Regions from separate parts of the Thermoanaerobacterium thermosaccharolyticum DSM 571 genome, predicted to be linked through region 2. Evidence: a T-box and tRNA genes for the amino acid it is inferred to sense, from the RefSeq annotation. Region 2 holds a T-box; the other holds one or more tRNA genes.
The links. A T-box is a leader RNA that pairs with one kind of tRNA and senses whether it is charged. The one in region 2 lies ahead of pheS (phenylalanine--tRNA ligase subunit alpha), so its partner is inferred to be a tRNA-Phe.

Region 1: it encodes a tRNA-Phe, which carries the amino acid that the T-box ahead of pheS (phenylalanine--tRNA ligase subunit alpha) is inferred to sense. The anticodon was not compared.

The regions. Positions count from the first base shown of each region.
Region 1 covers NC_014410.1:450,795-460,571, forward strand. The annotation lists tRNA gene TTHE_RS02340 (tRNA-Ile) at 1-56, shown strand, start outside; rRNA gene TTHE_RS02345 (23S ribosomal RNA) at 132-3,156, shown strand; rRNA gene rrf (5S ribosomal RNA) at 3,423-3,531, shown strand; tRNA gene TTHE_RS02355 (tRNA-Asn) at 3,538-3,612, shown strand; tRNA gene TTHE_RS02360 (tRNA-Glu) at 3,619-3,693, shown strand; tRNA gene TTHE_RS02365 (tRNA-Ile) at 3,701-3,776, shown strand; tRNA gene TTHE_RS02370 (tRNA-Asp) at 3,795-3,871, shown strand; tRNA gene TTHE_RS02375 (tRNA-Phe) at 3,885-3,960, shown strand; tRNA gene TTHE_RS02380 (tRNA-Thr) at 4,230-4,305, opposite strand; gene TTHE_RS02385 (efflux RND transporter periplasmic adaptor subunit) at 4,612-6,234, shown strand; gene TTHE_RS02390 (ABC transporter ATP-binding protein) at 6,237-6,929, shown strand; gene TTHE_RS02395 (ABC transporter permease) at 6,945-8,117, shown strand; gene TTHE_RS02400 (iron-containing alcohol dehydrogenase) at 8,246-9,427, shown strand; tRNA gene TTHE_RS02405 (tRNA-Tyr) at 9,609-9,694, shown strand; tRNA gene TTHE_RS02410 (tRNA-Lys) at 9,700-9,775, shown strand.
Region 2 covers NC_014410.1:1,796,421-1,806,197, forward strand. The annotation lists gene pheT (phenylalanine--tRNA ligase subunit beta) at 1-2,082, opposite strand, end outside; gene pheS (phenylalanine--tRNA ligase subunit alpha) at 2,095-3,114, opposite strand; T-box leader at 3,172-3,386, opposite strand; gene TTHE_RS08945 (TrmH family RNA methyltransferase) at 3,420-4,190, opposite strand; gene rplT (50S ribosomal protein L20) at 4,248-4,607, opposite strand; gene rpmI (50S ribosomal protein L35) at 4,628-4,825, opposite strand; gene infC (translation initiation factor IF-3) at 4,843-5,355, opposite strand; ribosomal protein L20 leader region at 5,377-5,489, opposite strand; gene TTHE_RS08965 (chorismate synthase) at 5,543-6,589, opposite strand; gene TTHE_RS08970 (MFS transporter) at 6,590-7,831, opposite strand; gene thrS (threonine--tRNA ligase) at 7,932-9,777, opposite strand, start outside.

The DNA of each region.
Region 1 (9,777 bases), 1.3 Mb from region 2:
AGAGCGCACGCCTGATAAGCGTGAGGTCGATGGTTCGAGTCCATCTAAGCCCACCATGATAAGTGAACCTTGAAAACTGCACAATGCGAAAAAAGGGTAACGAGAAAAACGAGTTACAATAAACCGAAATAGGTCAAGTTACAAAGGGCGTATGGTGGATGCCTAGGCACTTAGAGCCGAAGAAGGACGCAGCGAGCGGCGAAACGCTCCGGGGAGTCGCAAGCAGACGTAGATCCGGAGATCTCCGAATGGGGAAACCCGCTTAAGGTAATACTTAAGCATCCCATGGTGAACACATAGCCATGAGGAGGGGACACCGCGTGAACTGAAACATCTAAGTAGCGCGAGGAGAAGAAAGAAAAAGTCGATTTCCTAAGTAGCGGCGAGCGAAAAGGAAAGAGCCCAAACCATCACCGCAGGTGATGGGGTTTAGGACCACGAGAAGGTATATGGAGTGAAGCCGAACAGACCTGGGAAGGCAGGCCAAAGAAGGTGAAAGCCCTGTAGGCGTAAGCGAAATATACCGAGTGGGATCCAGAGTACCACAGGATAGGCAACCCGGTGGGAAGACGGGAGGACCATCTCCCAAGGCTAAATACTCCTAAGTGACCGATAGCGCAAAGTACCGTGAGGGAAAGGTGAAAAGAACCCCGGGAGGGGAGTGAAAGAGAACCTGAAACCATATGTCCACAAGCAGTGGAAGTCCGGCACTCAACTGAACATGTTAGAGAGAAGAAAAAAAGAACTAGCGTGTCCAGTTGAGAGCCGGACGACCACGTACTTTTTGTAGAACGGACCGGCGAGTTATAGATATGCAGCGAGGTTAAGCGAAAGCGGAGCCGAAGCGAAAGCGAGTCTTAAGAGGGCGAAAGTTGCATATCATAGACCCGAAACCGTGCGACCTACCCATGATCAGGGTGAAGCCGGAGTAAGATCTGGTGGAGGCCCGAACCACGTTGACGTTGAAAAGTCATGGGATGAATTGTGGGTAGCGGAGAAATTCCAATCGAGCTCGGAGATAGCTGGTTCTCCCCGAAATAGCTTTAGGGCTAGCCTCAGGGGGGGTAAATATGGAGGTAGAGCACTGAATGGACTAGGGGCCAAAAAGGTTACCGAACCCTATCAAACTCCGAATGCCATATTGAGAACCCTGGGAGTCAGACTACGAGTGATAAGATCCGTGGTCAAAAGGGAAACAGCCCAGACCGACAGCTAAGGTCCCAAAGAGCATGTTAAGTGGGAAAGGAAGTAGGATTTCCAAGACAACCAGGATGTTGGCTTAGAAGCAGCCATACATTCAAAGAGTGCGTAATAGCTCACTGGTCGAGAAATCCCGCGCCGAAAATAAACGGGGCTAAAACATGCCACCGAAGCTACGGATTCGAAAGAATGGTAGGGGAGCGTACTGTACAGGGCGAAGGATAAGCGTAAGCGAATCTGGACAGTACAGTAGAGAGAATGCCGGTATAAGTAACGAGAGTAAGGCGAGAAACCTTACCGTCGAAAGCCTAAGGTTTCCTGGGGAAGGATAATCCGCCCAGGGTAAGTCGGGACCTAAGCCGAGGCGAAAGCGTAGGCGATGGACAACCGGTAATAAATCCGGTACCACCGAAATCCGTCAAAAGAGAAGCAAGGACGCAGCGAGATAAGAAAAGCGTGCGGTTGGTAGAGCACGTCCAAGCAGCGACGAAAAGAGCTTTGAGTGAAGTACCAAAGCTCATAAGAGCTGTGAAGGGGAGCCGAAAGGCGAAGTTTCGAAGGGGCTGCCAAGAAAAGTTGCTATCGAGGATAGAGGTGCCCGTACCAGAAACCGACACAGGTAGGCGAGGAGAGAATCCAAAGACGAGCGGGAGAACCCTCATTAAGGAACTCGGCAAAAAGACTCCGTAACTTCGGGAGAAGGAGTGCCGAAAGGCCGCAGAGAAGAGGCCCAAGCGACTGTTTACCAAAAACACAGGTTTCTGCTAAGTCGAAAGACGAAGTATAGGAGCTGACGCCTGCCCGGTGCTGGAAGGTTAAGGGGAAGGGTCAGGAGGAAATCCAAAGCTCTGAACTTAAGCCCCAGTAAACGGCGGCCGTAACTATAACGGTCCTAAGGTAGCGAAATTCCTTGTCGGGTAAGTTCCGACCTGCACGAAAGGCGTAACGACTTGGGCGCTGTCTTGATGGGGGACCCGGTGAAATTGTAGTACTCGTGAAGATGCGAGTTACCCGCGACAGGACAGAAAGACCCCATGGAGCTTTACTGCAGCTTGTCACTGAATTTTAGTAATATCTGTACAGGATAGGTGGGAGGCGGAGAAAGATGGGCGCAAGCCTATCTGGAGCCGACGTTGGGATACCACCCTGATATTACCGAAATTCTAACATAGGAGCCGTAAGCCGGCATATGGACACTGACAGGCGGGCAGTTTGACTGGGGCGGTCGCCTCCCAAAGAGTAACGGAGGCGTCCAAAGGTTACCTCAGCGCGGAAGGAAATCGCGCGTAAGAGTGCAAAGGCAGAAGGTAGCCTAACTGCGAGAAAGACAATTCGAGCAGGGACGAAAGTCGGGCTTAGTGATCCGGCGGTAGAGAATGGGATTGCCGTCGCTCAACGGATAAAAGCTACCCTGGGGATAACAGGCTGATCTCCCCCAAGAGTCCACATCGACGGGGAGGTTTGGCACCTCGATGTCGGCTCATCGCATCCTGGGGCTGAAGTAGGTCCCAAGGGTTGGGCTGTTCGCCCATTAAAGCGGTACGCGAGCTGGGTTCAGAACGTCGTGAGACAGTTCGGTCCCTATCCGTCGCGGGCGTAGGAAATTTGAGAGGAACTGCCCTTAGTACGAGAGGACCGGGGTGGACAAACCGATGGTGTACCAGTTGCGAAGCCATTCGCACAGCTGGGTAGCCAAGTTTGGAAGGGATAAACGCTGAAAGCATCTAAGCGTGAAACCCACCTCAAGAAAAGATTTCCCATCTGGCACTCAACTATACTTACTGAAGGAAAAAAGCACTATGTACAAATGTTAGGGAATGAAATAAAATAGATTACAGTAGGTAGAGTTGAGTGCCAGAGTAAGACACCTTGGAGAAGACGAGGTAGATAGGCCGGAGGTGTAAGAGTAGAAATACTTTGAGCTGACCGGTACTAATAAGTCGAGGACTTGACCAAGATAAGCATTGTGCAGTATTCAAAGTTCATTAAAAAGCATATATTTGAAAAAATCTATCAAAAGCGAACGATTAATGAAGCTTTCGTGATATATCACGATAAATGTAGCGCAGTTTGGCGTATGAGCGAAAGCGAAAGCCGTCACAACGCATAGACGGCGTTAGCCAAACAAGCGAAATGAATCGATGATATATTAGATAATCGAAATTTGTGAGCGTTGATAAGATTTTTTCGAAAGATGTAAAAGGACAAATGAACAAAAGATTTCCGGTGGCAATAGCGGAGGTTAAAAACCCGTTCCCATTCCGAACACGGAAGTGAAGCCCTCCAGCGCCGATGGTACTGATTACTCGGGAGAGTAGGTCGCTGCCGGATAATTATTCCTCAGTAGCTCAATGGTGGAGCAACCGGCTGTTAACCGGTAGGTTGTAGGTTCGAGCCCTACCTGAGGAGCCAATACGTGGCCCCGTGGTCAAGTGGTTAAGACATCGCCCTTTCACGGCGGTAACATGGGTTCGAATCCCGTCGGGGTCACCAAAATTAAGGGCCTTTAGCTCAGTTGGTAGAGCGGTCGGCTCATAACCGATTGGTCCGGGGTTCGAGTCCCTGAAGGCCCACCATAAATAAATAATTATTGCGGCCCAATAGCTCAGTTGGTTAGAGCGCCAGCCTGTCACGCTGGAGGTCGAGGGTTCGAGCCCCTTTTGGGTCGCCATTATTATACATATGCCTCGATAGCTCAGTCGGTAGAGCAAGGGACTGAAAATCCCTGTGTCAGTGGTTCGATTCCACTTCGAGGCACCAGCAGGAAATAGAAGTTTCAACAAATCTGTTGAAGCTTTTTTTATTTTTATTAATAAATTTAAGCTTGTTTGCAAAATTGGTAATAAGATAGGATTCATTAAATTACTTTTGAAGTCAATTAACTTCAATTTTATTTTTTATAACTTTTAATAATAATTTATTCTTTTTTCGAAATAAAAAAAGTATCTATCGCTCATCTCTAGATACTTTTTTAATATTAATTATTTCCTTATATTTTTAAATATCTTTTATATTTGAGAATTAAGACATGGAGCTGGCAAAGGGACTTGAACCCTTGACCTGTTGATTACGAATCAACTGCTCTACCGACTGAGCTATGCCAGCGCTACACTTATATAATATAGCATGAAAATAAATTTTTATCAAGTATAAATTTTGATTTATTTCTGCCACATAAAATTAACAAATTGTTCAATTATTTGATAAAATTATTATATATAATTAATATAAAATCAACATTATATGTATTTTAGATGAAAGGAAGGTTGTTAAAATAATGAAAAAAAATACATAGCCATCATCGTAATTTTAATTATTATTGCAGGTACAACTTATTATTTTGTAAGAAAAAGGTCTACACCAACAGTAGCAAGAACGCCGTATGTAACAGTTACACGCGGTAATATATCAATGCATATAGATGGGACAGGAAATCTTGATGCGGACAAGAGAGTGATAACTTTAAAAGGTAATGGAACAGTAAAAAAAGTCTATCATAAAGTAGGAGACAAAGTAAAGGCTGGTGAACTGCTATATCAGATAGAGGATGACAATTTGAACCAGCAACTTCAAGATGCTTTAATAAATTTGGAATTAGCGCAAGAACAACTTGATAACGATACAAAGTCTTATAATGATACTATTTCAAAACAAAAAATAATATCTTCGTATTCGGGTATCGTCGATAGTATAAATGTTAAAGTAGGGCAAAATGTAAATCCTGGGACAGCAATAGCTGTTATAACTGACTATTCGAATGCATCTATAAAAGTTCCGTTTAATGGCTCGCAGATAAATAATATAAAGGTTGGACAGAGTGCAGATGTTTACCTTTATAATTCATATACTACAGTAAAAGGAATCGTAACGGATGTATCAACACAAGCGATACCTGTTAATGGTGCATCATATTATTATGTTACAGTAAGCCTGCCAAATCCGGGTGCATTGACGGATGGTATGACAGCACAGGTAACTGTACATACCAATATTGGTGATGAAAGAGCCATTCAAAATGGAACATTAAGTGTTAAAAATTCAAATACCGTGACAGCGTCAATACAGGGAACGATTGCAAGCATAAATGTAAAAGAAGGACAGAAAGTAAGTGCTGGAACATTAATAGCTACATTAACGAGTGATGTAAATGATATACAAATTAAAAATGATAATTTAAAGTTGCAGCAAGCACAGAGCAATTATGACAATATTCAAAGTCAGATAAATTCTTTAAATATTTATGCACCTATTGACGGAGTTATTATATCGCAGAATATAAACGAAGGTGATGAACTGTCTGGTCAATCCAGTTCAAATTACAGCTCGAACGCTAGCTCTGGAGGTAATTCTAATACAAGCAATAGTAGCAATACGTCAGTAAGCAGCCTTTCGTCTATTACCAACCAATCAGATACAGCAGTAATAGTTAACAACAATAATTATTCTGTAGATGTGCCCATAGATGAGACTGATATAAGCAAGATAAAAATAGGGCAGAAAGCAACGCTTACAACAGATGATTTACAAGGAGAGACATTTGAAGGAACTGTGACAGAAATATCATCAATACCGACAATACAAAATAATGTAGCATCGTACGATGTAACTGTATCACTGCCGTATACAGATAAGCTAAAGCTTGGTCAGACTATGAATGTTTCTATCATTGTTGCCCAGAAAGAAAACACATTGCTGCTTCCTATAGAAGCAGTTCAGACGAATGGAAATAACAAGTATGTAATCTTGTACAATGAAAATAATTCAAATAATAATGGAGGAAGGGCGAGGAATATAAGGCAAGTACAAACTGGACTTTACAATGACAAGTATATAGAAATATTGAGTGGTTTAAATGAAGGTGATAAAGTATTGATATTTGGTGCCGCTACCTCTTCGACGAATAACAATAATAGTCGTAGTGGTTTCAGTGGCTTTGGTGGCGAAAACTTCGGAAACAGAAGCTTTGGCGGAGGATCAGGAGGAGCTGGTTTTATAATAAGGCAACAATCTGGTGGGAATAGGAGTAGAAATTAGTCATGATGGAAAATAGAAAAGAAAACAAAAATGTGATCACGATGAAAAACATATCAAAAATATACAAGATGGGAGACAACATAGTAAAAGCCCTTGACAACATAAACTTAACCGTCGATGAAGGAGAATTTGTATCAATTGTTGGACCATCAGGCTCAGGAAAATCAACACTGATGAATATAATAGGGTGCCTTGATGTCATGACAGAAGGAGAATACTACCTAAATGGAAACGACACGAGGAAGCTTAATGAAAACAAACTTGCCGAATTAAGGTCCAGCGAAATAGGATTCATATTTCAAAGCTTCAACCTCCTTCAGAAGCTGTCAGCATTAGAAAATGTAGAACTGCCAATGATATACAAAGGTATACCTGCAAAAGAAAGATACAATAGAGCAGTAGAACTATTGACGATGGTAGGTCTGGAAAAAAGAATACACCACAGGCCAACAGAACTATCAGGAGGACAGCAGCAGAGAGTAGCAATAGCAAGAGCCCTTGCCAACAACCCACACCTTATACTAGCAGACGAACCAACAGGAAACCTGGACTCCCAAAGCGGGAAAGAAGTCATGAAAATAATAAAAGAACTAAACGAAAGAGGCAACACTATAATACTGATAACACACGACATAAACGTAGCAAACCAAGCAAAAAGAACAGTAAAAATCATGGACGGAAAAATATATGAATAAAAGGAAGTGCATAAAATGGCATTAATGCAAGCAATAAAAATGTCCTTAAAAAGCATAATAGACAACAAACTAAGATCATTTCTGACAATGCTGGGAATAGTAATAGGCGTAATGTCAGTAATAGGACTAGTAAGCTTAGGACAAGGAGCAACAGAAGGAGTAACATCCCAGATAAAAAGCATGGGGTCAAACCTGATAATGGTATCAATAATGGGCAGGGGTATGGATACATCCCTGTCCTACAACCAAGCCATGTCAATAGGAGACTCCCCATACATAAAAGAAATATCACCAATAATGAGTGCAAACGCATATGCCAAGTACGGTGACCAATCATACGAAGAAAGCATAAACGGAGTAAATGAAAACTACATGTCACTGAGAAATTTAAAACTTGCAGAAGGACGATTCATACTATCAATAGACAATGACATGAGACAGAAAGTAGCTGTAATAGGAAGCAATGTAGCCAGCGACCTATTTGGATTCACAGACCCACTGGGCAAGACAATCCAGCTGGACGGAAACAACTTCACAGTAGTAGGAGTATTAGCATCAGGCGGTTCATCAATATCAAACTCGTACGACGACTCAATATTCATACCAATAAAGACAATGTTCGTATTTCAGAGAAACAGAGGAATAACCCAGATATACCTAAGTGCAACTGAAGAGCAGTATGTAAACATAGCACAATATCACGTAGAAAACATGCTAAACACCATATTCAAAGGAGACACAAACGCATATAGAATACTGAATCAATCAGACCTCTTATCAACAGTAAATAGTGTCAGCAACACATTATCAATGATGCTGGGAGGAATAGCAGGCATAGCTTTAATAGTAGGTGGCATAGGCATAATGAACATAATGTTAGTATCAGTAACAGAAAGGACGAGAGAGATAGGCATAAGAAAAGCATTAGGAGCAAAGAAAAAAGACATACTGCTGCAGTTTATGATAGAATCACTGACGATAAGTGGAGTTGGAGGAATAGTAGGAGTAATTTTTGGTTTTATAGCATCGTACTTGATGGGGCATTTTATGAACATGACAGTAAGCCCATCAATAAACACGATAATAATTTCATTTTCGTTTTCCCTCTTAATAGGGCTGTTCTTTGGAATGTATCCTGCTAACAAGGCAGCAGGACTAAAGCCAATTGAAGCTTTGCGATATGAGTAAAAATTAAAGTTTATTAATATTTTTAACTAATTAATATTGTCTCTTTATTGACTTTTACTTTTTGTAATATCATAATAAATGTAGGTAGTGAAAATTATAATTTAAATGTCAATTAAGGGGGTTTTTATATGAAATCTAATTTTACATACTTTATGCCGACAGAAATTATTTTTGGTCCTGGTACTCTTGAAAAGTTAGCTACAGTCCGATTGCCTGGGAAGAAAGCTCTTCTGGTGATTGGAAGCGGAAATTCTATGAGAAAACATGGGTATTTAGATAGAGTAACAAGTTATTTGAAACAAAACAATGTTGATTATGTAGTGTATGATAAAATATTGCCAAATCCTATAGCCGATCATGTGGCAGAAGGTGCAAAATTGGCAAAGGAGAATGAATGTGATTTTGTTATAGGGCTTGGTGGTGGCAGCACTATAGACTCATCAAAAGCTATAGCTGTCATGGCTAAGAATCCTGGTGACTATTGGGACTATGTATCTGGCGGAAGCGGAAAAGGTATGGAAGTCAAAAACGGGGCATTGCCTATAGTTGCTATACCGACAACTGCAGGTACAGGCACAGAATCTGATCCATGGGCCGTTGTGACGAAGACAGAGACAAATGAAAAGATTGGTTTTGGGTGCAAATATACATATCCAACACTTTCAATAGTTGACCCTGAATTAATGGTATCAATTCCGCCAAAGTTTACTGCGTATCAAGGGATGGATGCATTTTTCCATTCCGTTGAAGGATATCTCGCAACTGTCAATCAACCAGGAAGCGATGTTTTAGCACTTCAATCAATAAACCTTATTACAGAGAATCTTCCAAAAGCTGTTGAGGATGGAAACAATATTGAGGCTCGTACAGCACTGGCATGGGCAAGCACAGCAGCAGGAATAGTAGAATCATTATCTTCATGTATTTCGCATCATTCGATGGAACATGCTTTAAGTGCATATCACCCTGATATACCACACGGAGCGGGCCTTATAATGCTATCTGTATCTTACTTTAGCTTTATGGCTTCAAAAGTTCCTGATAGATTTGTAGATATTGCAAAGGCCATGGGCGAAGAGATAAATGGAGCTACTAAAGAAGAGCAAGCTATATCCTTTATAAAAGGTCTAAAAAAATTAATTAAGAATATAGGAATGGAAGATTTGAGCTTGTCAGGCTTTGGAGTTAAAGAAGATGAAATAGAAAAGCTGTCTAGGAATGCTATGGATACAATGGGAGGACTATTTCAGGTTGACCCATATAAGCTGTCATTAGAAGAGGTAATGTCCATATACAAAAACTGCTTTTAAAATAAATATGGCATGGTAAAATAAAGGCTGCTTCTAGTACTTTTAAGCAGCCTTTCTCCTTAATTATAACTGACATAAAAATTCTATAGAATGAAGATTTTTTTAAGCTTACTATACTTGACAATGTTTGATATTTATTATAAAATAAAAAAGTCGTTGTTGAGATTTGCTAAATAATCTTGGAGGGATACCCAAGTGGCTAAAGGGGGCAGACTGTAAATCTGTTGGCATTTGCCTTCGCTGGTTCGAATCCATCTCCCTCCACCAAATGTGACCCATTAGCTCAGTCGGCAGAGCACCTGCCTTTTAAGCAGGGTGTCCCGCGTTCGAATCGCGGATGGGTCACCATT
Region 2 (9,777 bases):
TCTATCATCATCTGCATGTTTAAAAAGAAGCTCAAGATTTAATTCTGCAACGTACACTTCTCTATTGATATCGTAATTTTCCTCTATGTCAGGATTGATTTCTCCAAAAACACCTATGCATTTACCATCAACAATAATATCTGCAGACCTGCCTGGATGATAAAGCGTATTTTCACTTCTTACATATTTAACGTTGCTTACATTAAGCACATCCAAAAGCACTTCAATTACACCTTTTAAAGTTAGAAAATCAATATCATGGCCATACATGCCAATTACCGCCGTCTTCACCTCTACAGGAAGTTCTTCTAAAGGCAGTGATTTTGGAATAAATACTCTAGATATTTCAAAAGCTTTAAAGTCAGAAACCTTACGGCTGTAGTTGGTATACACTACATTTAACATGGACGGTAAGAGAGTCGTCCTCATATACCCCTGATCTTCTCCAAGAGGATTCATAATCTTCACTGCTTTTCTTAGAGGGCTATCATCAGGCAAGTTTATCTTATCAAGGTCTTTCATACCCATAAAAGAAGTAGTTATAACTTCATTTAAGCCGCATGATAGAAATACTTCTTTTACTAGATCTTCTAGTTTTTGCTCTCTTGTCTTTACTCCTGCAGTAATCTGTGTGCCTTTTAAGAGTGTATCTTCTATGTTGTTGTATCCATACATTCTACCAATTTCTTCTGCAATATCAGCTTCACCTTCAATATCGCTTCTAAAAGCTGGAACCTTCACGACTAAGTTTTCACCGTCGCAAATAACCCCAAAGTCTAAAAATGTAAGTATATTTTTCATCTCTTCAATAGTTAGATTTGTACCTAGAAGTTTATTTATCTTTTTATGCCTTACGCTTAAAACTTTTTCTTCTATAGGTTTAGGATATACATCAACAATGCCGTTTAATATCTCACCGCCGCTTAATTCAGCCATAAGCTGTGCTGCTCTATTGCATGCAAGCACTGTAATCTCAGGATCAAGCCCTTTCTCAAATCTTGATGACGCTTCACTCCTTAGACCAAGTTTTTTAGATGTATACCTTATGTTGCTGCCTTTGAAATTGGCACTTTCTATCAATATATTTACAGTATCATCTGTTATTTCAGTATTTTGACCACCCATCACGCCAGCCAAACCTATTGCCTTTTCTTCGTCTGCTATTACCAGCATCTCACTATCAAGTGTCCTCTCTTTATCATCAAGAGTTACAAGCTTTTCACCGTCTTTAGCCCTTCTTACGATTATATGTCTATTTTTGACTTTGTCCAAATCAAAAGCATGCAGCGGCTGACCAAGCTCCATCATTACGTAGTTAGTAACATCTACTATATTGTTTATTGGTCTTATTCCTGCTTTTAATAATCTCATCTGCATCCAAATAGGTGATGGCCCTATCTTTGCATTTCTTATTACTCTTGCAACGTATCTAAAGCACAAATCATCAGCTTTAATCGTAACATTTGCAGGATTCTTGTCAGCAACTTCGCTTAGCTTTATTTCAGGCATTCTATAGCTTTTTCTGTATGTTGCCGCAGTCTCCCTGGCGATTCCAACTACAGATAGACAATCAGGCCTATTTGGAGTTATCTCAAACTCTATAACATCATCAAGTTCAAGGGCTTTTTTCACATCCTCGCCAATAGGAAGTTCTGGAAGTATAAATATGCCGTTTCTCTGATAATCAGGAAGCAAACTTTCATCTAATCCCAATTCCTTTGCAGAGCACATCATGCCATTTGATTCAAGGCCTCTCAGCTTTCCTCTTTTTATTTTCACACCACCTGGCAGCGTAGAACCATGAAGTGCAACAGGTATATAATCGCCAACTTTTATGTTTTGAGCACCAGTTATTATCTGCAGTTTCTCTTCTCCTACATCCACGATTCCTACCTGAAGTTTATCAGCATCCGGGTGTTTCTCAATAGAAATTATCTTTCCTATTACAACATTGTTTATTTCGTTGCCGTAGCTTTTAATTGTTTCAACTTTTGAACCTGACATAGTAAGATCATCAGCCAATTTTTTTGCATCCACCGATACGTCTACATAGTCCTTTAGCCATGAATACGATACTAACATTTGCCTTCCTCCTTAAAACTGTTTAATAAAGCGCAGATCATTTTCATATAAAAGCCTTAAATCATCAATTCCATAGCTTAGCATAGTTATCCTGTCAAGTCCCATTCCAAAAGCAAATCCAGAATACTTCTCTGGATCTATCCCAGACATCCTAAGAACATTTGGATGCACCATGCCTGAACCAAGTATTTCAATCCAGCCTGAATGACCACAGACTCTGCAGCCTTTGCCGCCACATGCAAAACATGATACGTCCATTTCTGCACTGGGTTCCGTAAACGGAAAATAATGGGGCCTAAATTTCGTCTTAGTATTTGAACCGAAAAGTCTTTTTGCAAATAAGTTTAAAACACCCTTCAAATCACCCATAGTTATGCCTTCATCAACTGCAAGTCCTTCTATCTGATTAAATACAGGTGAATGAGTTGCATCTATTTCATCTGATCTGTAAACTCTACCAGGTGAGATAACTTTTATAGGTGGTTTATTTTTTTCCATAGTCCTTACTTGTACCGGTGACGTCTGCGTTCTTAGCAAAATATTCTGCGTTATATAGAAAGTATCCTGTAGATCTCTTGCAGGATGATCAGGTGGAGTATTTAACGCTTCAAAATTGTAATAATCAAGCTCTATCTCAGGGCCTTCAGCAATAGAAAACCCAAGCCCTAAAAATATATCCTTTATTTCGTCTAAAACTTTCGTCATAGGATGTTTATGTCCTATTTCATGAGCTTTCCCGGGCAATGTAATGTCTACATATTCACTTCTTATCTTTTTTTCCTTCTCTACTTTTAATACTTCATCTCTTTTTGCTGCCAAAAAGCTTTCAATCTCAGCTCTTACTTCATTTAATATCTTCCCAACTACCGGTCTTTCCTCAGGGGACAAATTGCCCATGCCCCTTAATATCTTTGTAAGCTCACCTTTTTTGCCTAAGTACTTTACCCTAAGCTCTTCCAATGATTTTATGCTATCGACGGTTTCTAGTTCTCTCTTGGCTTCTTCTAATAAATTTCTTAATGTCTCTTCCAAAGAAATACTCTCCTTTCTTTATTTCCTAAGATGTTAATAATAAAAAAACTCCATCTTTAAAAGGACGGAGATATAACCGTGGTACCACCTAATTTGGCCAAAAAGCCCACTCATTTTGATATAACGGATAAAACCGGTAATGCCTACTATCAGTTCAGCACACTGCTCCAGAGGGAACTTTCCATTACGCAATACTAGCAGTGCTCTCAATCTATGGCACCGCCTCCCTGTCGTATTGGATGTAATGTACTTTACTCTTTCATAGCATTTTCAATATATTTTTGAGATATTATATCATTTTTATTCTATTTAATCAATCTTTGCCTTTGGGACTCATACAGGCATATTGACGCTGCTACTGATACATTTAAAGATTCTGCCATGCCATCCATTGGTATTTTAAATGAACCATCTACATATATATCTAGTGATTTGTTAACACCTCTTGATTCATTTCCAAAAATCAAAGCAATATTTTTTGAAATATCACAATCATAAATGTACTTTTCAGCTTTTAAATTTGTTGACAAAACCCTTACACCGTTTCTTTTTAACGCTTCAAAAAGTTTATCAACTGGCACATCATTTACAACAGGTAGATGGAAAATAGATCCCATAGTAGACCGTAAAGCCTTTGGATTGTAGACATCAACTGTATTGTTTATGGTAAAGACAGCATCTACATTAAATGCATCTGCAGATCTTATTATTGTACCTAAATTTCCAGGATCTTGCACTTCGTCTAATATTATGTACAAACCATCTTCTTTTATCAAATCATTCACATTATAATCAGGCATTTTTACAACAGCCATTATCATCTGTGGCGTGACAGTATCAGATATCTTTTTAAATATGCCTTTATCGACAAATATAAGTCGGTCCTTTTCAACATCCAAGTCAATGTCACAATCTTCTGAAACCAATACGTACTTAATTTCAAAACTGCTTTTTAAAGCTTCAAAGACGCTGTTTTTGCCTTCTACAAAAAAGAGCTTCTTTTCATATCTATATTTCTTCTCTGATAACTTTTTAATGTCTTTTATAAGATCATTTTTTTCACTCGTTATTAACATATAAACTCCACTATCCCGTATATAGGTTAAAACCCGGCAAATAACCGGGTATAAAAATTAAGCATTTAATTGTTGCTTAGCAATGTTTACTAAATCTGCGAAAGCTTTGTTGTCGTGTATAGCCATCTCAGACAGCATCTTTCTGTTTATCTCAATGTTAGCCTTCTTAAGGCCATTTATAAATCTGCTGTATGATATACCATTTGCTCTTGCTGCAGCGTTAATTCTGGCAATCCATAATTTCCTAAAATCTCTTTTCCTTAATTTTCTACCAATGTATGCATAATTAAGTGACTTCATTACAGCTTGGTTAGCTACTCTAAAAAGTTTGCTTTTTGCACCATAGTAACCTTTTGCAAGTTTTAATATCTTTTTATGTCTTCTTCTCGTGACTTTTCCTGACTTTACTCTCGACATTTTTATAACCTCCTAATTATTTACGCATAAGGAATCAAACGCTTTATATTCTTTGCATCAGTTTTGTAGAGATATGCAATCTTTCTTAGATTTCTCTTAGTCTTTCTAGACTTCTTTGTAAGTATATGTCTTTTAAAAGCTTTAGATCTCTTTACTTTACCACTTTTAGTAAGAGCAAACCTTTTTGCTGCTCCTCTATGTGTTTTCATTTTAGGCATGTTCGTATCCTCCTCAATTAAACGTTTTTAGGTGATAATATCATCATCAAATTTCTACCCTCCATATTGGGGGCTTTTTCAACATTACCATATTCTTCTACACTTTTTGCAAATCTATTTAATAATTCTTCGGCGAGATTTGTATGTGCAGCTTCTCTGCCTCTGAATCTAATAGTCACTTTAACTTTGTCTCCATCTTTTAAGAATTTAATAGCATTTTTAACTTTGACACCAAAGTCATGCTCTTCTATAGCTGGAGTCATCCTGATTTCCTTGATATTTATGACTTTTTGCTTCTTTTTTGATTCTTTTTCCTTCTTGCTTTGCTCATACCTGTACTTTCCGAAGTCCATTAATTTGCATACTGGTGGATTTGCCTGTGGTGCAATCTTAACCAGATCGATATGCCTTTCCAAAGCTATCTTGTATGCCTCTTTTGCTGACATTATGCCTAATTGATTACCATCTTGATCAATGAGGCGCACTTCCTTATCCCTAATTTCCTCATTAACCTGCAGCTCCTTGTTAATAAATACGCACCTCCTAAAATTTTACAAAAAATAAAGCGGGTATAAACCCGCTTCTGCACAATCTTAATTAACATTCACTTAGAAACCTGACACCTGTGGTGAAAGGTGAGAAGCGGGTGCTTCTACTTTAAATACATGTTAAATTATAGCACAACTTATCGTACTCGTCAATACCATTTTATAAAGATCAGTATTCTTCGACTCTTTTCTTGTACATATTAAAATTGTCCATCATTTCAGACAGAGAATCGCCGCCAAATTTTTTTGTCATTTCATCGGCTATAGTCCATGCACAAACAGCTTCAAGAACAACAGAAGCTGCTTCCACCGCTGTCACGTCTGAGCGCTCATATACCGCTTTTATCTCTTCCTTTGTGTTTATGTCAACCGAATTAAGTGGCTTTCTCAAAGTAGGTATAGGCTTCATAGCAGCTCTTATTATGATAGGCATTCCATTGGAAATACCTCCTTCTATACCGCCTGCATTGTTTGTCTTTCTTAAAAATTTTCCATCATAATATATTTCATCGTGGACAGAAGAGCCTTTGCTCCTTGCAGCCATGAACCCCATGCCGAATTCAACACCTTTTATTGCCTGAACGCTCATTACGCTATAAGCCAACAGTGCATCTAGTTTTCGATCCCACTGTGTATGACTACCAAGCCCTATTGGAACCCCTTCTATTGTAACTTCAATTATTCCTCCTAAGGTATCGCCATCTTTTTTTGCCTCATCGATGCATCTTTTCCATTCATCCTTGTTTTTCTCTCCACCTATTTCCAAGACATTGCTTTTAACTTCGATTCCAAAGTTCTTCAAAAGAAGCTTCGCCACAGCGCCAACAGACACCCTTGCTGCAGTCTCTCGCGCACTAGCCCTTTCTAATACATTTCTCATGTCTCTCTGGTCATATTTAATAGCACCAGACAAATCAGCATGCCCCGGTCTAGGTCTTGTTATTACCGGTATATCTTTATCCTTCCAGTTTTCATAATCGCGATTTTTTATGATAATGCAAAGTGGTGCACCCGTTGTTAAATTATTCCTTACGCCGCCTAATATGTGAACAGTATCTCTCTCTATCTCCATCCTTCCACCTCTGCCATATCCAGACTGCCTTCTTCTAAGTTCGCTGTTGATAAAATCTACGTCGATGTAAAGATTTGACGGCAATCCGTCGATAATAGCTGTAAGTGCTTCCCCATGGGTCTCTCCTGATGTTAGATATCTCAACTAGACTCCTCCTTTACTTAATAAAACCTTCTCACCTTTGTATATGGCAACAGAAAAAAACAGCACACTAGATAAAACCCTTAAAACCGTTGTTACATACATAAAGACTTCATATCCAATCACTTCATAAAGCCATGTTCCAAAGATTGGCGACAAAAATGCTGCAAACTGCGTTATGATGGTGTAAATTGCGATGTAATTCATCTTTTCCTTATGATCAGGCAACAGTTCCAAAAGCCAGTTTAATGACAACATAGTGTATCCTGCTGTTGCCATGCCACCATAGAAATCAATAACAGCACCTACAAATAGACTTGTAACTTTTGCCCAAAGAGCTGGAATTGTTGCTATAAGTAACGTACTTATGCTTAAAGCTATGCCATTTCCCTTTCTGTCAGCAAGTCTCGCCCACCATTTATATGTAATTATGGACCCAACAGAACCTACAATAGTGGAAATGCTCATCCACATATTATTAGCATGAAGGCTGTCAACCTTATATATTGTAAATATTGGCCATGCCATCATCCACGTAAAAGTAAATATAAATGAGGCAAGGCTAAAATAAATAAACTTCTTCGATTGCTTTATAGCTTTTAAAGAATCTATAAATAATATAGACTTTTCCTTTTTATCCGCTACATAGTGAAACCTTGAATAATAGTACGAATCAAGTATTCCAAATATGAAAGCTATGAAGAACATTATTTGATATCCATATGGAAACTTGATTCTGTCCAGCAGCAAACCTGTTATAAAAACAGATGCAGTACCTAATAAACCTGTCCAAATATTCCTGTCTGCAAACACTTTTCCGCGAAACTCTTCAGGAATCAAGTCACTCATAAATGACTGCCAACACATACCCGTAACAATGGCAGGTAAATTAAGTAACCCTACAAACAACACAACTGCTTCCGGTCTAAATTTGCTCATAAATGGAACCAATGCTACTAAAAGGTAAAACGCTCTTGTTATGTATTCCAAAATATACGCAAATTTAAAAACGTTTTTAGACTTGTTGATAAAAATTGTCGCAGGCAGTATCCCAATAAGAGCCATGAGAGCCGGCAAGGAATTTATAAGGGAGACTTCATAATTGTTAGCACCTAATTTAATCGCAAATATTCCTACGAACGGCATTATCATGTTGTACCCTATTGAAAAAGTTATGCCATTCAATAAATTCATCTTTATGTTGTAGTTAAGATATTTGTAGACCTCCCTATTTTTAGCTGTCATGATAACCCCCCATTAATATCATTACATAACTAGATTATCATGTTTTTATGTGGCAATCAAGAAGTAAAATATCCACCAGCCTAGCCGGTGGATATTCTTTTTAAAGAGATTTATTCTTAATTTCTTCTAATATAGATGATAAAAATTCTTGCATTGATTTAGACCCGATGTCCCCATCCTTTCTAGACCTTACAGAAACATTGCCTGATTCGACTTCTTTATCACCCAGTATAAGCATATAAGGTATTTTCTGCATTTGTGCTTCTCTTATCTTATAGCCTATCTTTTCGTTTCTATCATCTAATTCAACTCTAATATCATTTTCTAAAAGTCTCTGCTGTATATTCTGGGCATATGCTAAGTGTTTATCAGAAATAGGAAGAATCCTTACTTGTACAGGTGCAAGCCATGTAGGAAATGCTCCTGCAAAATTCTCTGTAAGAATAGCTATAAATCTTTCTATGCTGCCAAAAACAACTCTATGAAGCATGACAGGTCTGTGTTTCTCTCCATCTTGACCTACGTATTCGCAGTTAAATCTTTCTGGCATCTGAAAATCTAGCTGTATTGTTCCGCACTGCCATGTACGCCCTATGCTATCTTTTAAATGAAAATCTATTTTAGGACCGTAAAATGCTCCATCTCCCTCATTTACTTTGTAGTCAAGGCCTATGTGCTCCATCGCCTTAATCAACGCGTTAGTTGCAAGTTCCCAGTCTTCATCGGAGCCTATGGAATTTTCTGGCCTTGTAGAAAGCTCTACAAAATAATCAAATCCGAATATCTTGTAGAAATAGTCAATAAGTTTTATTACGCCTAAAATCTCTGACTCTACTTGATCAGGCGTCATGAATAAATGGGCGTCATCTTGTGTAAAGCTTCTTACCCTCATAAGGCCGTGGAGCGCACCGGAAAGTTCATGTCTATGGACCAATCCAAGCTCGCAAAGCCTAAGTGGGAGATCCCTGTAGCTGTGCATAGTTGAATTGTACACAAGCAAAGCTCCGGGGCAATTCATTGGCTTTATAGCGTAATCCTCACCATCGATTTTTGTAAAATACATGTTTTCTTTGTAGTGATCCCAATGTCCTGATCTGTGCCATAGTTCTTCATTTAATATGATAGGTGTCTTTATTTCAAGATAACCTCTTTTTGCATGTTCTTTTCTCCAGAAATCTTCTAATATATTTCTTATAACCATTCCTTTTGGATGGAAAAATGGAAAACCAGGCCCTTCATTGTGAATACTAAAAAGGTCTAGTTCTTTTCCTAATTTCCTGTGATCTCTCTTTTTTGCTTCTTCCAGCATATTTAAGTATTCATCCAGCATGCTTTTTTTAGGGAAGCTTATGCCGTATATCCTCTGAAGCATTTTATTGTGCTCATCGCCTCTCCAGTAAGCACCTGCTACAGAAAGAAGCTTTATTGATTTTACCATCCCTGTGCTGGGAAGGTGTGGTCCTGCACAAAGATCTGTAAATTCCCCTTGCCTGTAAAAAGATATGACTGCATCTTCAGGCAAATCTTTTATAAGCTCTACCTTGTATGGTTCACCTTTTTCATCCATGAATTTTATAGCTTCTTCTCTAGGCAGAACAAACCTCTCCAGTTTTAAATCTTCTTTTATGATTTTATTCATCTCTTCTTCTATTTTAGAAAAATCGTCAACTGTAAATGGCTCATCAACATCAAAATCATAGTAAAATCCGTTGTCAATGGCAGGACCTATTGTAAGCTTCACATCTTTATAAAGTCTCTTAATTGCCTGCGCCATTATGTGTGATGAAGTATGCCAATATATCTTCTTTCCATCTTCATCATCAAACGTCAATATCTCCAATTTGCCGTCTTCATTTATAGGCGTAAAAAGCTCCACAATCTTCCCATTAAACTTGCCTCCAACAGCTTCCTTTGCAAACCTTTGGCTCAAACTCTTGGCTATTTCG